DNA from 2 places in the Alcanivorax sp. UBA3183 genome. Region 1 is predicted to be linked to the other one. Evidence: predicted binding sites of a transcription regulator. Region 1 holds the regulator's gene; the other holds the start of a gene.
The links. Region 1 encodes FNR, which switches genes on or off when oxygen is low (the NO sensors DNR and NnrR bind a similar motif). Its sites were predicted from a motif close to TTGATNTANATCAA; they were not measured.
Positions count from the first base shown of each region.

Region 1 (8,125 bases):
CGGATGCGGTTTACGAGTGGGTCTTCCGCCTGGCCAGCTTTTTTGTCGCCACCCCGGTGGTCTTTTATGCTGGCTGGCCCTTCTTTCAAGGCGCATGGCGTGGGTTGCGCAATCGCAATCTGACCATGGACACCCCCGTCGCCCTGGCTCTTTTCCTGGCCTGGGGCGGCAGCCTGGTAGCCATGTTCACCGGCGGCAGCCACGTGTACTTCGATTCCGCCGCCATGTTCGTTTTCTTCCTGTTGATCAGCCGCTGGCTGGAACACCGTCAGCGCCAGGCTATTAATGCGGGCTATGCGAGGCTTGGCGATACCCTGCCCCGTGCGGTTCGCCGTCTCAGTGGTGATCAGGCGCAATGGGTCAGTCTCAGGCAGGTGGCAGCCGGCGACCGATTGCTGCTGATTCAGGGTGATGTGGTACCGGTGGATGGCCGTATCATCGACGGCCAGGGCACCTTCGATGAAGCGGCACTGACCGGTGAATCTGTGCCGATAAGCCGGGGGCTCCATTCTTGCCTGGTGGCCGGAGCCCGCCTGCAGGAAGGCTCAATCACGCTGCAGGCAGAGTGCGCCGCAGACCACAGTCAGATTGCCCGAATCTCTGAACAGGTGGAGCTGGCCAGCCGCGAGCGGCTGGATGTGATCCGTGACTGGCACCGCATCGCCCCACTTTTTACCGCTGCGGTTCTTCTGCTGGCTGCCTTTACGTTGCTTTGGCACTGGCCGGCCGGGCCCGGCGAGGCTTTTGACCACACCCTGGCGGTACTGGTGATCACCTGCCCATGCGCGCTGGCGCTGGCTGTACCTCTGACTCTTTCGGCGACCCTGGGTACCGCCCTGCGCGAAGGAGTGCTGGTGGCATCGCCTCGCCAGCTGCTGCGATTACCCCATATCGGAGGGGCTCTCTTTGATAAAACCGGGACGCTGACTCTGGGACGTTTCTCGTTGGTGGACACCCAGGTTGCCGGTGAAGGGCAAAAGGCCGATCTGCTTGCCATTGTTTCAGCTCTGGAATGGAACAACCCTCACCCGCTGGCCCAGGCCTTTCGCGACATTGCGCGCAACCCACAAATGACAGACATCCTGCCGGATGGAAATGGTATTACCGGCAACCTTCAGGGCCAGCAATGGCGCATCAGCGGCGCACCGCAACAGGCTCGCCCCGGTACAACCTGCCTGCAGCTGAGCCGTGACGGCGCCGTGCAGTTGTATTTGTGGCTGCAGGACAGCATTCGCGAGGAGAGTGCTGCGGTAACACGGGCTCTTCGCCAGCAAGGGTTGGCTGTACGCATGGCAACCGGCGACAACGATGCCGCTGCCGGGCCGGTGGCCAGGGAATTATCGCTGGAGGAATGGCGTGCCGGCATGAAGCCCGCTGACAAGACCCGCTGGCTCAAGGAGCTGCAGACGACCACGACGCAAATGATGGTGGGTGACGGCATCAATGATGCGGAGGCCATGTTGGCGGCGGATGTATCCGTGGCCACCGCCAACGCCACCAGCCTGGCCCAGCGGGCAGCAGGATTGTATATGCTCAAGGACAATCTGCAGGCGATACCGGCTTTGCCTGCACTTGCCAGGCGTTGCCAGCGCACCATTCGCCAGAATCTCACCTGGGCCCTGCTCTATAATCTGTTGGCGGTGCCCTTTGCCGTGGCCGGGTGGGTTCCGCCCTGGGCTGCGGCCATCGGCATGTCTGCCAGTTCACTGCTGGTCACCCTCAACGCAACGCGAGTTACCCGATGGAAATCGTCCTCCTGCTGATTCCTCTGGCACTGCTGTTTCTGGCCGGGGCGATCTGGGCCCTGTTCTGGGCCCTGCGCAAGGATCAGTTTGATGATCTGGATAATGCCTCTTGGCGGGTGGTGTTCGAAGATCGTGAACAGCGCAAAGGCCTCCCTACGAGTAAAGAGGCTGCAGATCACGACAACGAGCGGAACTCATGATACCAGCGAGCCCGGAATCCCTGCTGACTCTGCTTGCCAGTGCTCTTTTGCTGGCTTCTGCCGGCAGCGTTCACTGTATCGGCATGTGCGGCGGTATCAGCAGCGCGCTCACCTTCTCGATTCCAGAATCCCGCCGCCAGGGCAAGTCGCTATGGGGCTGGCAACTACTCTTCGGCATCGGCCGGGTATCGACCTATATGGTGCTTGGTAGCCTGGCAGGGATGCTGGGCAAGGCGTTGCTGGATTGGCTGCCTGGTCCCTCCATGGCCATTGGGCTGACCCTGTCCGGGATTCTGATGCTGCTGCTCAGTGGCTATCTGCTCGGGCAAGGCGTGTGGCTGAAAAAACTGGAAGGGATTGGTTCCGGGCTGTGGCGCCGATTGCAGCCCCTGACCCGGCGGCTACTCCCGGTAGATCACCCGCTAAAGGCGCTGGCGCTGGGCGGACTATGGGGCCTGCTGCCCTGTGGCCTGATTTATACTGCCCTGGCCCTTGCCGTTACGGCCGGCAGCGCACCGGCTGGCGCATTGGTGATGCTGGTCTTCGGTATGGTAACCGTGATCCCCGTGGCCATTACCGGTGTGATCGCCTCCCGACTGCAGCATTTCCGCAACGGCATCTGGCCGAAGGTGGCGGCATCGCTGACGTTTCTGCTGGCACTGGCATTCTTCTGGCAGGCCTGGTCCATGAGCCAGATGCCCCATCACGTCCACCCTGGTCCCGCCGATCCAGGCAAACACAGCCACCACCATCAGCCCGAGACTTGATCCAGGTCAACACAGTCAATTCAGGGCCCGCAATAATGGAGTAAATCACTTAACTGGAGAGCGGGTGTGGCTACCTGGGACAAAACATTGATCAGCCGGCATGGCGGTCCCGGACCGCGCTACACGTCTTACCCGCCTGCTCCCCAGTTTCACGAGGAAGTCAGTGAGTCGGATTATGCCGAGGCCATTGATGCTGGCAATGCCGCTCGCCGGCCGTTGTCGCTGTATATGCACATTCCGTTCTGCAGCACCGTCTGCTATTACTGCGCCTGCAATCGGGTTGTCACCGCCAACCGTGGCAGAGCGGCGGAATACCTGAAACGTCTGAAGCAGGAAATCGGCCTGCGCGCCGAACAGGTAGACAGGCAAAGGCCGGTCACCCAGATTCACTGGGGTGGCGGCACCCCCACCTTTCTAAGTGATGCCCAGATCACCGAACTGGTCTATTACATGGCCAGACACTTCACCCTGCGTGAAGATGACCGTGGCGACTATGCCATCGAGATTGATCCACGCACCGTGGACCAGGCTCGTCTGGGGCTGCTTCGTGGCCTGGGCTTCAATCGCATCAGCCTCGGAGTTCAGGACCTGGACTTGCGTGTGCAGCAGACGGTCAATCGGGTCCAGCCCTATGAAATGATTCGTCAGACCATGGGCTGGGCGCGGGATTTCGGTTTCAAATCCATTAACACCGATCTGATTTACGGCCTCCCCTGGCAGTCGGAATCCAGTCTGGCCCGCACCATCGAGCAGATTGCAGACCTTCGGCCCGAGCGAATTTCCCTGTACAACTACGCCCATCTGCCGGCGCGCTTCAAAATTCAGCGGCAGATACCGGATATGGCCTTGCCCAGCCCGGAAGAAAAGCTGTCCATGTTCGTCCGTGCCGGGCGCATCCTCCAGGATGCCGGCTACACCTTTATCGGTATGGATCACTTTGCTCTGGAAAGCGACGAGATTGCCGTGGCTCAGCGCAACGGGCTTCTGCACCGCAATTTTCAGGGATACACCCTCCACGGGGATGCGGATTTGCTGGGCTTTGGGGTCAGTGCCATCAGCCAGATCGGCAATCTTTACGCGCAGAACATGAAATCATTAAGTCATTGGTCGGATGCCATTGATCAGCACCACTCCACCATTGAACAGGGTTATCTCCTGGATCGCGATGACCAGATGCGCCGCGACCTTATCATGCGCCTGTTGTGCGACCTGTACGTGGACATGAATCTGTTCAGTGAGCAGTGGCAAATCAATTTCCCTGACTACTTTGTGGATGCCCTGGCTTCCTGGGTGGAGTTTGAGGATCAGGGGCTGGTGCGCGTGGACAAGCAGCGGCTGGTGATCACCGAGCAGGGCCGGCTGGTAAGCCGGGCCCTGGTGATGCCTTTTGATCGCTATACCCAGAACGAGGCCCAAAATCGCTTCAGTCGCATCATTTGAACTATATTCGCTTGTTGTTCACCCAACCCTATAATGTAAGGTGAAATTTGTAATACGCAGCCATCAACCGGAGCCACACTGTGTCTCAACATGTTTCCTGCAATGATTGCAGTCTCAGCCCTGTCTGCCTTCCACTGGCAGTGGCGCCGACACAGCTCGACGAGCTGGATCGCATCATTCATCGGGGCCGCCCCCTGAAACGCGGCGAACATCTGTTTCGCGCCGCCGACGAGTTTCAGGCGGTCTACGCGGTGCGCTCCGGCGCCTTGAAAACCTATGTGCTCAGCGATGAAGGCGACGAGCAGGTCACCGGCTTTTATCTCCCCGGTGAAGTGCTTGGCATGGATGGCATTAGCACCGCCCACCACATGTCCAACGCCAAGGCACTGGAAACCGCCACGGTGTGCGAGATTCCATTCTCCAAACTGGAAATGCTGTCCCAGCGTATCCCGTCGCTGCAGCACCATTTTTTCAGCCTGATGAGTAACGAAATTCGCTCAGACCGTGAGCTGCATATGCTGCTCAGCAAGAAAAATGCGGATGACCGGGTGGCATCCCTGTTGATTTCCATGTCAGCGCGTCATCAACGCCGAGGTCTTAGCGAGCGGGCATTCCGTCTTCCCATGTCGCGCTATGACATCGCCAATTATCTGGGCCTGGCGGTGGAGACTGTCAGCCGCATCTTTACCCGCTTCCAGCAAAATGGCTGGCTACGCGTGGAGGGACGTGAAGTGGAGATCCTAAATCGGCGAAGCCTTTGTGGAGAGCAGAGTCTGGAAGTAAGCCTGTGACCGCCCCGGTACTGGCCATTCTTGACAGTGATCTGAAGGCTCCCCAGCCTGCGCTATACAAAGCCAGACAGGTGGCGGATTCCACCAAGGCGCCACTGCATGTTCTGGTCAATGCCTATTCCTCCGCTATGGTTCGCGCCGTTGGCGTTGACCATGAACGACAAGACGCCGCCCGCGCACAGATTCACAAAGCCTGGCAAAACAGGATCAGTGAATTAACCGATAGGGAGCGCTGTCAGCTTTCCATTCTGTGGCACAAAGACAGCATGGCCGCATTGCGTGAGAGCATCCTCGACCTGCAACCCGCCATGGTGGTTGTGCATACCAGTGAAGAAAGCGGCCTGCGCCGGCATCTTTTCATCCCGCGGGACTGGCAATTGATTCGCAAGGCGCCCTGCCCGGTGCTGTGTGTTCATGGCCGTCAGTGGCCCAATGCACCGAGAGTTCTGGCCGCCCTGGACCCGGGTACAGAAGAGCTGCCCCAGGATGCCCTGGCGGTTAACGTGCTCGGTGCGGCAAATCATTTTGCCGGCAATCTTGGTGGCACCCTGCGCGCTACTCATGTGCTCGATGAAATGGACGACAGCCTGATTCTGCTGGTGGGCGAAGCGATTCCCGATTACAGCGGCGGCATGGAAAAGGTGCGCCAGTTTTACCGTGATCGCTTTCAGGCATTTGGTGCCGCCCACGGCCTGGGCCCGGACCAGATGACCGTGCTGACCGGCCCGGTGGCGCCGACCCTGGCGAAATACTGTGACGAACAGGATATGGACGTACTGGTGGTAGGCACCGTGCATCGTAACCTGCCGGAAAGGCTGTTACTGGGCGCCACAGCAGAATCCGTGATTACCCGTGCCAGCACGGATGTGCTGGTCATCAAACCCCAAGGTTTCCAGAGTCCCTGGCAAGCCTGATCAGGAGCATAACGTAATGACAGACAAGAAAGACTTTGCCGACAACATTCGCCAGAAACTGGAAGACTGGGATTATCAGCTGGATCGCCTGACCGCCCGGTTGGGGGACAAGCGTGAAGAGTGGCGTAGCGACGCGAAGCAAAAAATTGCGGAGATTCAGGATCGTCGCGACGAGCTGGAAGCCAAACTGGAAAAACTGGAGTCTCACGGCGAAGATGCCTGGGATGACATCAAAGCCGGCGTGGAACTGGCCTGGGATGGTTTGAAAACCGGCTTGCTTGCCGCCCGCAGCGAGTTTGAAGACAGAGACTGACCCCGTTTCAGGAGCGCCCCAGTGGCGCTCCTTCACCAGGTCTACTGCTCGGCCCGACGAAACACCGGCTTGTCCGGGGTCGACAGATCCGAAGCAAAGCAATAACCCGCCACATCGAAATTCTTCAGTTTGGCCGGGTCCTTGATGCCCTTCTTGATAATCCACGCCGCCATCAGGCCACGGGCCTTCTTGGCGTAAAAGCTGATCACCTTGTACTTGCCGTTTTTCTCATCCTGGAAGACCGGTTCAATGATGCGGCCATTGATCCCTTTCTTGTTCACCGACTTGAAATACTCATTGGATGCCAGATTGACGAGCACGTCGGTTTTCGCCGCTTTCATATCCTTGTTGAGCTGTTCAGTGATAATGTCGCCCCAGAACGTATAGAGATCCTTGCCGCGTGGGGTATCCAGTTTGGTACCCATTTCCAGGCGGTATGGTTGCATCAGGTCCAGCGGGCGTAGCACGCCATACAGTCCTGACAGCATTCGGAAGGACGTCTGGGCCTCCTTGAGCTGGTTGTCCGTGAAGGTGTCGATTTCCAGGCCGGTATACACATCGCCCTTGAAGGCAAACGCCGCGGGCCTGGCATTCTTCTTGTTGAAGGGTCGCTGCCACTGGGCAAACCGCTCCACATTCAAGTGCGCGATCTTGTCACTGACACCCATCAGGCTGCTGACATCCGCCGGAGAAAGCTGGCGTGCCCGCTCGATCAACACATCGCTATCATCCAGCAATCGGGGCTGGGTGGTTTTCAGCGTCGGCAATTCGCTCTCGTAATCCAGGGTTTTTGCTGGCGATACAACAATCAGCATGGCCTACTCCTTTACATATGACTCTCGGGATTATATGAATCAGGGGGAGCGAGGTCTGCAATTCTGGAGAATAAATGCGCCTATTACTGGTATTGACTGTCATTATCGCGGTTACCGTTCTGCTCTGGGGTAGCTGGCAATGGGGGCGTCGACCGTTTTATCTGGTGCTGAGCCTGGTACTGGCCGGCCTCATGGTACTCGGCATCGGTGTCTGGCAAGGCGGCCGTGACGATCAGGTGCGGCTTCCCCCTGATGGGATCGAGGTAACGCTGAAAGAATTCCTTGCCTCTGAATCCGGCGTGCGCCTGACCGGCAACCTGGCCAACCGCAGTGAAATGAATGTGGCAGCGGTAACGCTTCAGGCCCGCGCCCTGTCCTGCCCGAAGGCGGAGAATGACTGCACTGTGATCTACCAGCAGACCATTGATGTGCAAATGTACCTGCCCGCTGGTCAGGATTACCCCTTTGCAGTTGTCAGTCGTCATCCGAAAGAAGACACCCCGGTGGATCGCTGGGAACTGGAAGCGATCGACAAGCTGGCCTACCCGCAGTCGTAGACTGGCATCCTGCAGGGTGAATCGTCACAATGCGGCCTTCAAATTCCCAGGAGTCATTATGGCATCACTGATTCCCGGCCAGCTCACCCCGATTGGCGATCATGCCTGGCGGGTTCTGGCGCGCAACCCGGGCATGATGACCGGGCCTGGCACCAACAGTTATCTGTTTGGCAAGGATAGCCTGACGGTCATTGATCCCGGCCCCGAGGATCAGGAGCATCTGCAGGCCCTGCTGCAGGCTGCCCGCACCCTGGGAAAACCCATCGACCAGGTGGTGGTCACCCATACCCATCGAGACCATTCCCCAGGCGCTCTGGCATTAGTGGCAGCCACCGGGGCTCGTTGTCTGGGCCCCTCGGTACCCGATGACGGCCTGCAAGACGAGAGCTGGCAGGCAGACCGTCTGTTGGCCGAGGGAGACCGGGTGGATTGCGGCGGCGTTTCGCTACAGGTAATTGAAACCCCGGGCCATGTGGGCAACCACCTGTGCTACCTCAGTGATGATGGCATGCTGTTTACCGGCGATCACCTGATCCAGGGCTCCACCGTAGTGATCGCTCCTCCCTCCGGTTCCATGCAGGCC
Region 1 covers NZ_DEXN01000009.1:73,465-81,589, forward strand. The annotation lists gene B3Q33_RS03445 (heavy metal translocating P-type ATPase) at 1-1,763, shown strand, start outside; gene ccoS (cbb3-type cytochrome oxidase assembly protein CcoS) at 1,742-1,945, shown strand; gene B3Q33_RS03455 (sulfite exporter TauE/SafE family protein) at 1,942-2,712, shown strand; gene hemN (oxygen-independent coproporphyrinogen III oxidase) at 2,779-4,152, shown strand; gene fnr (fumarate/nitrate reduction transcriptional regulator Fnr) at 4,215-4,943, shown strand; gene B3Q33_RS03470 (universal stress protein) at 4,940-5,857, shown strand; gene B3Q33_RS03475 (hypothetical protein) at 5,874-6,170, shown strand; gene yaaA (peroxide stress protein YaaA) at 6,212-6,985, opposite strand; gene B3Q33_RS03485 (hypothetical protein) at 7,060-7,542, shown strand; gene B3Q33_RS03490 (MBL fold metallo-hydrolase) at 7,601-8,125, shown strand, end outside.

Region 2 (8,125 bases), on a different contig from region 1:
CGGAAAATCTGGTTATAACGGTTTTCCGGGTCGACGATATTGTTCTGCGACAGGCGGATATTGTCCGTGGGGATATCCCGCGCCTTGCAGTACACCTTCACGAAATAGGCCGCGCACATGGCCGACGACGCCAGGAAATAGTCAAACGGACTGGGTGCCGAGCCATCGCCCTTGTAGCGGATGGGCTGGTCGGTGATGACGGTGAAGTCGTCGAACTTGGCTTCCAGGCGAAGGTTATCGAGGAAGTTGACGTTGATTTCCATGGCGGGGCTACCGGGGTTGCGAAATGGCGGGCGAAGGGTCGCCATTATCCCGGTTTTAAACGCTGTCGTCTTGGTTGTTGAATCCGGGCCTTCTGACGGGGCCCATGCCATGGCCATTATTTTTGCATAACAAGGCGGCAAGTGTGCGACAAAATGCCACATGTCCCCGCCCCGCGAATCCCCATACACTCTGCCGCCGTTATCGGGCCCAGTGCCCTGCCGTCCTTGCCGAATACCCTGGGGAATCGTTCATGCTGTCTTCATCGCGCCAACCGTTGCTTGCCTGCCTGTGTCTGTTGATCTCCGTGGATGCCATCGCGGCAGACGACGAGGCCAATGTGCTGGCGCCGGTGACCGTAGAGGGCTCCGCGGAAAATGCCGCCGCGGAAACCCCAATCGAACTCCAGCGCGAGCAGGCCCTGACCCCCGGCGCGGTGACTCTGGTGGACACGCAGACGCTCAATGAGCGCAACGTGGTCAGTATCGGAGACATGCTGCGCTATGTGCCGGGCATATGGACCGCCACCGGTGCCACCGGCGATGCCACCTTTCTGTCCAGCCGGGGCTCCAACCTGGATGCCACCAACTTCGATGGCAACGGCGTCAAACTGATGATTGATGGCCTGCCGGTGACCGCTGCCGATGGCAACAACCACAACAGCTTTATTGATCCGATGGCCGCCCGCTATGCGGCCATTGCCCGGGGTGCCAATGCGCTTACCTACGGCGCCAGCACCCTGGGTGGGGCCATCGACTTTATCAGCCCCACGGCCCGTAACACCAACAACCAGATTTCCCTTAGTGGTGGCTCCCACGGCACCGTGCAAAGCCGGATTACCGGTGGTGTCGTGGCCGGTGACAAGGATGCGCTGGTGACCGTGGAGCAGCGCAGCTATGACGGTTACCGGGAGCACCAGGAGCAGCAGCGCGGCAGCGTTTATGCCAACACCGGCTGGCAGATCAGCGATACGGTGGAAAACCGCTTCTACTTTTCCTACACAGATAACGATCAGGAGCTTGCCGGCTCTCTCACCCGGGCCCAGTTCGATGAGGACCCCTACCAGGCCGGGGAAAACAACGAGCGCGGCAACTTCCTCAAGAATGTGGAAACCTGGCGTGTGGCCAACCGCACCCGCTGGCAACTCAGTGACACCAGCAATCTGGTGGTGGGCGTTTCCTTTGAAGACCAGTCGCTCTATCACCCGATTGTCGAGAATCCGTTCTTCAGCTTGTTGATCGACAACGACCAGACCACCTTCGGTACCACCGTGCGTTTCGACAAACAGATGGGCAACCATGATCTGCTGCTCGGGCTCAACTACGGGCAAACCTGGGTGAAAGGCGGCAACTACACCCACAGCGGCGGCATCCGCGATGCCCTGACCACCAAAGTGGATAACAAGGCGGACAACCTGGAAATCTTCGCCATGGATCGCTGGCACTTTGCCGAGCGCTGGACACTGGTCTACGGGGCCCAGGCGGTCACCGGGAGCCGGGAGGTAGATAATGTAAACGTATCCTCCGGTGCACAACGCAATCCCAACGACACCTACGAATCCTTCAATCCGCGCCTTGGGGTGATCTACCAGGTGGCCGATCGCAGCGAGCTGTTCGCCAATGTGAGCAAGCTCTATGAGGCGCCCACCCTGTACGAGCTGGAAGACGAGGTCCAGGCGAACAATGACACCCTGGATGCCATGCAGGGTGTGGTCGGGGAAGTGGGAACCCGGGGTGTGGCACCGTTTGGCCAGGATAACGAGTGGAATTGGGAAGTGGCGGTCTACTACGCCCAGATCGAGGATGAAATTCTCTCTGTAGATAATCCGGCTGCACAGGGCACCAGCCTGGTCACCAACGTGGAAGACACCATCCACGCCGGCGTGGAAGCCCGGGTGGGTGCCAGCTTTGCCCTGGGCGATGGCCGCCACCGCATCGAACCGCTGTTGAGCATGACCTATAACGACTTCACCTTCGATAACGACCCGGTCTACGGCGACAACCAGCTGCCGGTGGCCCCGGTGTTCTTCATCAAGGGTGAAGTCATGTACCGCCATGCCAACGGTTTCTTTGCCGGCCCCACCTTCGACATCGTCGATGACCGTTTTGCCGACTTTGAAAACAGCTATGAGGTGGACGGCTACGAACTGGTTGGCCTGCGTACCGGTGTCACCCGTGATGCCTGGGAAGTCTATCTGGAAGGCCGCAACCTGACCGATGAAGCCTACGTGGCCAACCTGACCGTACGGAATGACGCGAACATCAACGATGCCCTTCTTCAGGCAGGCGAACCCCGTTCCGTGTTCGCGGGCATCCGCTTTGATTTCTGACGAGAGGGTCTGCCCATGAACGCTGTCAATCCAGCCGGATCCGGGCCCACCCGTTTCTACCGGGCGGTGTGGCGCTGGCATTTCCTGGTCGGCATGCTGGTGCTTCCCTTCCTGTTTATGTTGGCGTTCACCGGCCTGCTGATGTTGCTAAGCAAGCCGCTGGATACGGCCCTGAACGCGTCACTGCAGACGGTTGAAGCAGGGACCAATCCCCTGCTCGCCTCCGTGTTGCTGGAAACCGTGGAGCAACAATATCCGCATGCCGCAGTAAAACTCTACCTGCCGCCCCAGGCTGCCGATGAGTCCGCACGGTTTTCTCTGCAGCCCCATTCCCATGCCGGCCACGGTGGCCATCATGCGCCGGCCACCGTAGTCTATCTGAATCCCTATACCGGACAGATACTGGGTGACCGGGATCCCGCTGCCAGCCTCTATGCGCGTATCAAGACATTCCATGGCTCCCTGTTCCTCGGTGACCTGGGAGATGCCCTGATCGAAATCGCTGCCGGTCTGGCAGTACTGATGATCGTCACCGGCCTCTATCTGGCCTGGCCGAAGGGCGGCCTGCGCGCCCTGATTCCTTCCCGGACCGTCAGCAGCCGGGCGGACTGGCGCGGCTGGCACCTGGGCATTGGCTGGCTGATTGCCCTGCCGTTGTTGTTCTTCCTGATCTCCGGCCTGGCCTGGACCAACATCTGGGGTGGCAAACTGGTGCAACCCTGGGGTTCCCTGCCGGGCACCCGCTTTGATGCCACACAGGTGGTCCCGGAGGCCGTCGACAGCCATCACGCCATGAACGAAGCCGGCCTGCATCGCGTGCCCTGGGCGGTGGAGCAGACCCCCATGCCGCAGGGCAGTACGGGTGATGGGTCCCTGCGACTGGATGATGTGGTGAGTCAGGCCCGTGCACAGGGGTTCGGCAATTTCCGTGTGCATTTCCCGCAACAGGACAATGGTGTCTGGACGGTCTCGGCCACCACCATCGCCGGCGACCTGACAAACCCGATGGACGAGCGCATCCTGCACCTGGATCCCGCCACCGGCCAGGTTCTGCAGGAAATCCGCTTCGCCGACTATCCGGCCATGGGCAAAGCCATGGCCGCCTCCATTCCGCTGCACCAGGGGGACCTGGGTCTGTGGAACTGGCTGCTCAATCTGCTGCTGGTGACCCTGATACTGGCGCTCACCGTCACCGGGGCCCTGCTCTGGTGGAAGCGCCAGTCCCGCCGTGCCCCGCCCCGCGCCGAACCGGCCCCGGCACGCACCGTGGCTGTGATCATGCTGGTGGTGGCTCTGGCCTTCCCGCTCTCCGCCGCGGCCTTGCTGGCCATTATTCTGGTGGATGCGTTGCGGGCGTTACGCAAAGCCGCCCCAGCGGCACCGTAACAGGGGTGGCCCGTCGACGCCGGGAGGACGCAACGGCCGCCAGGCAGTTCCCCCCTGTCTTTCGCGCACAAACCTTGATCCATATCTACATTCGCCGTTTCGCCCCCTGCTAGCGTCAAGAACCTGCAGCACGGCAAACGGAGAGGGATCATGCGCATCGTATGGGGCCCGGCCTATGAGCTGGGTATCCTGGTCATCGACCAGCAGCACAAACGCATCGTGGACTACATCAACGACCTGGACCGTCTGGTCGGCCAACCTGGCGCCCAACTGGGCGTGGCCCGGGTGCTCTATGATCTGGTGGACTACACCGAATCCCACTTCAGCTTTGAGGAAGCGCTTATGGAGCGGGCCGGTTATGACGAGCTGGATGATCACCACTCTCTGCACCGCAAGTTCACCTTTCATATCGAGTCTCTGATGCGCCGCCATGAAGAAGGTGAAGCCGTGGCAGAGCCGCTATTGCAGGTGCTGGAGAAGTGGCTGTTGCATCATATTCTCGAAGAAGATCGTGACTATACGGAGCAGGTACGGGATTTTATCGACGGTATTGGTCGGGAACGGCTTGGCGGGTGGGTCAACGAGAATCTGCGCAAGCATTTTCGGGTGACGTAATCGCGGGTACAGCGTTATTGCCAAGCGCCGATCATGGCGCGATGGATGGAGCAGGTCGTGCAGCGGCTGGTCTGCGGTTGCGTTACGTAGGGAGTTACGCGGAGAATCAAGCGAGGACACACACAAAGTGAGGGAGTCACGAGTGGTAGAGTCGCGTAGCGTAACCGTGTTTTATGACGAGGTAATGCTCGGCCATAACCCCCAGGTGGATTTGCCCTTTCTTCCCAGCCGGGTGGAAAAGCGGGTAAGAAGTATTCTCGGTGGGCTGAACTTCAAATGGGACTACCCGGAACACCCCGGCCGGCTCACCGCCATCATGGACTTGCTCAAGCAGGAACCCATCGAGGGCGTACAGTTCCAGTCAGGCTCACCCGCCACCTACGAACAACTGGGACGTGTCCACACCACCACCTACCTGGATCATATCTTTTCCCTGGCAGGCAAACGCGCCTGGCTGGACAGCGACACCACCGCTGTTTCGCCGGAAAGTATTTCCGCAGCCAGCTCCGCGGCGGGGAATGCCATTGCCGCCGTGGAGAGCGTGGTAAAGGGCGAAACGAAAAGCGCATTCGCTCTGGTTCGTCCTCCCGGCCATCATGCCGAACCGGTGCGAGCGCGGGGATTCTGCCTGTTCAATAACGTGGCCGTGGCCGCCGCCCATGCCCAGGCAAAACTGGGTTGCGAGCGCATCCTGATTGTTGACTGGGATGTACACCACGGCAACGGCACCCAGGACATCTTTTGGGCCGACCCGGATGTACTGTTCTTCGACACCCACTGCGCCGCGCCATTTTATCCGGGCTCCGGTAATTTGAATGAGGTGGGCGCCGGCCTGGGTGAGGGGTATACGGTTAACGTTCCCTTGCCGGAGGCTTCTGGTGATATCGCCATGGAAAAAGCCTTCCGCGACATTTTGATTCCCGCTGCAGACCGTTTTGAGCCCGACCTGGTGCTGGTCTCTGCCGGCACCGATCCCCACCACAACGACATGGCGTTCAATCTGAGCTACGACGGCTTCGCCGCCCTCACCGGCATCGTCCAGGGCATTGCCGACAAACATTGTGACGGCCGCCTGGTACTGGTGCTTGAGGGTGGCTACAACCTGACCTCGCTCGCCCGCGGCGTACATACCATGCTGACCGTAATGGCCGGCGGCGATGTGCCGGAACTGATGGAATGCGGATTACGTGAGGTGATGGAAGCGGCGGAGTTTCATCGGGATGCGTTTGAGGAGGAGTAGGTATTGCGGGCTGTGCGGGTAGTATTTTTTGCTATCTGTAACCGCTAAATGGAGTCAAAAATTTCTGCGCTTGTACATGATCAAAGGCCTTACCCATTTTCCTGTTTTGATCATGTCACGCTGGGCAGTTAACTGCCCGGCATGGCCAACCACTAAAACAGTTTTCGCCATGAAAGCATCATGGTGATGTGCTCTGTTTCCATCGTCTCATCGGTGGAGTGGAAGCGGTGTTCGGGTCGTCAGGCGACGGAGCCGAACACCTGAATGATATTCCCCAGTCGCGCGGTAAACTTGTCGCCGCTGTTGAGCGGGCCGACGCCGGCGGGGGTGCCGGTGAAGACTACGTCGCCGGGTTCCAGGGTGAAGGTCTGGCTGATTTCGCTGAGTAACTCGAAGGTGGGGAACAGCATCTGGCCGGTGTGACCGTGCTGGCGCACCTCGTCGTTGATTTCCAGGGTGACGTTGAGTTTCTGCTTCACGGAAATGCCGCGGGCATCGATGAAACCGGATACCGGGGCGGCGCCGTCGAAGGCTTTGGCCCGTTCCCAGGGGTGGCCTTTTTCTTTCAGGGTGTTCTGTACGTCACGCAGGGTCAGGTCCAGGCCGACGGCGTAGCCGGCGATGCTGAAGCGGACGTTGTCCAGGTCGGTTTCCTTGTGAATCCGTTTGCCGATCAGCACTACCATTTCCACTTCGTGGTGCACCTCGCCCTGCCCTTTGGGCAACTCGAGGGGTTCGTGCAGGCTTACCAACGAGGTGGCCGGCTTCATGAACAGGATGGGGGCGTCCGGGACGTCATTGCCCAGTTCTCTGGCATGGTCGGCGTAGTTGCGGCCCACGCACACCACCTTGCCCACCGGGATGTCGATGGGCGCGCCGTCGATCCAGCGGTGTTTATAGCCGTCCTGATCCACCGGGGTGTTCACTTCATCAAACATCGAACAGTTTCCCCGGGTTCATGACGTTGTTGGGATCGAAGACGTGTTTTACCGCTTTCATGCAGGCGATTTCTTCCGGGCTGCGGGAATATTCCAGATAGGGTTTCTTGGTCATGCCCACGCCGTGCTCTGCAGAGATGGAGCCGTTGTATTTCTCGACAATTTCGAACACCCACTTGGAGACGTTGTTGCACTGGGCGAAGAAGTCTTCCTTGGCCAGGTCTGCGGGCTTGAGGATGTTCAGGTGCATGTTGCCGTCGCCGATGTGGCCGAACCAGACGATCTCGAAATCCGGGTAGGCGTCCTGCACCACGGTGTCGATGTCTTCCACGAAGTCCGGCACCTTGGAGACAGTGACCGAGATGTCGTTCTTGTAAGGGGTGTGCGGAGCGATGGATTCGGAGATGCGCTCACGCAGCTGCCACAGCTGGTCGAGCTGCTGCAGGGACTGGCTCATGACGCCGTCCAGCACCCAGCCTTCTTCCACGCACTTTTCGAAGATGGCCATGGCCTGATCGCCGGTGGCCTCTGACAGCTGTTCGAATTCCAGCAGGCAGTAGAACGGGCACTCGGTGTCGAAAGGTTTGGCAACGCCGTGTTCCAGCACGTGGGCCATGGCCTTGTCGGAGAAGAACTCGAAGGCGGTCAGGTCGATGTCCTGCTGGAAGGCGTGCAGGATCTTCATCACTTCGCGGAAACCCGGTGCACCCAGCACTAGCGCGGTCAGGTCTTTCGGTTCGCGGGCCAGTTTTACCGTGGCTTCTACCACAAAGCCCAGGGTGCCTTCGGCGCCGATGAACAGATGACGGAAGTCGTAGCCGGTGGCGTTCTTGATCAGGCCCTTGTTCAGGTCCAGCAGTTCGCCCTTGCCGGTGACCACTTTCAGGCCGGTGATCCAGTCGCGGGTCATGCCATAGCGAATCACCTTGATGCCACCGGCATTGGTGCCGATGTTGCCGCCGATCTGGCTGGAGCCGGCAGAGGCGAAGTCCACCGGGTAGAACAGGCCCTTCTCTTCGGCGAATTCCTGCAATTGCTGGGTGATGACGCCGGGCTGCACGGTGACGGCGCGGTCGAATTCGTTGAAATCGAGCACCTTGTTCATGCGATCGAAGGCCACCACCAGCTCGCCGTTGGCGGCTACCGCCCCGGCGGACAGGCCGGTGCGACCCCCGGAGGGCACCAGGTGCAGGCCGTGGTCGTTGGCGATTTCCACGATCTGCTGTACCTCGTCGATGGTCTCCGGCAGCGCTACCGCGCAGGGGGCCGGCGCCCATACCTTGGTCCAGTCGACCCCGTAGCGCTCCGCGCTTTGCGGGTCGGTAAGGAGGCGATTGCCAAGCAAATCAGTCAGTT
Region 2 covers NZ_DEXN01000003.1:53,152-61,276, forward strand. The annotation lists gene B3Q33_RS00365 (OsmC domain/YcaO domain-containing protein) at 1-263, opposite strand, end outside; gene B3Q33_RS00370 (TonB-dependent receptor family protein) at 515-2,590, shown strand; gene B3Q33_RS00375 (PepSY-associated TM helix domain-containing protein) at 2,606-3,976, shown strand; gene B3Q33_RS00380 (bacteriohemerythrin) at 4,127-4,591, shown strand; gene B3Q33_RS00385 (histone deacetylase family protein) at 4,734-5,831, shown strand; gene B3Q33_RS00390 (fumarylacetoacetate hydrolase family protein) at 6,071-6,769, opposite strand; gene B3Q33_RS00395 (FAD-binding oxidoreductase) at 6,762-8,125, opposite strand, start outside.
Region 2: a site for FNR is predicted at 4,051-4,064, ahead of B3Q33_RS00380 (bacteriohemerythrin). Genes of this name have one in related genera too.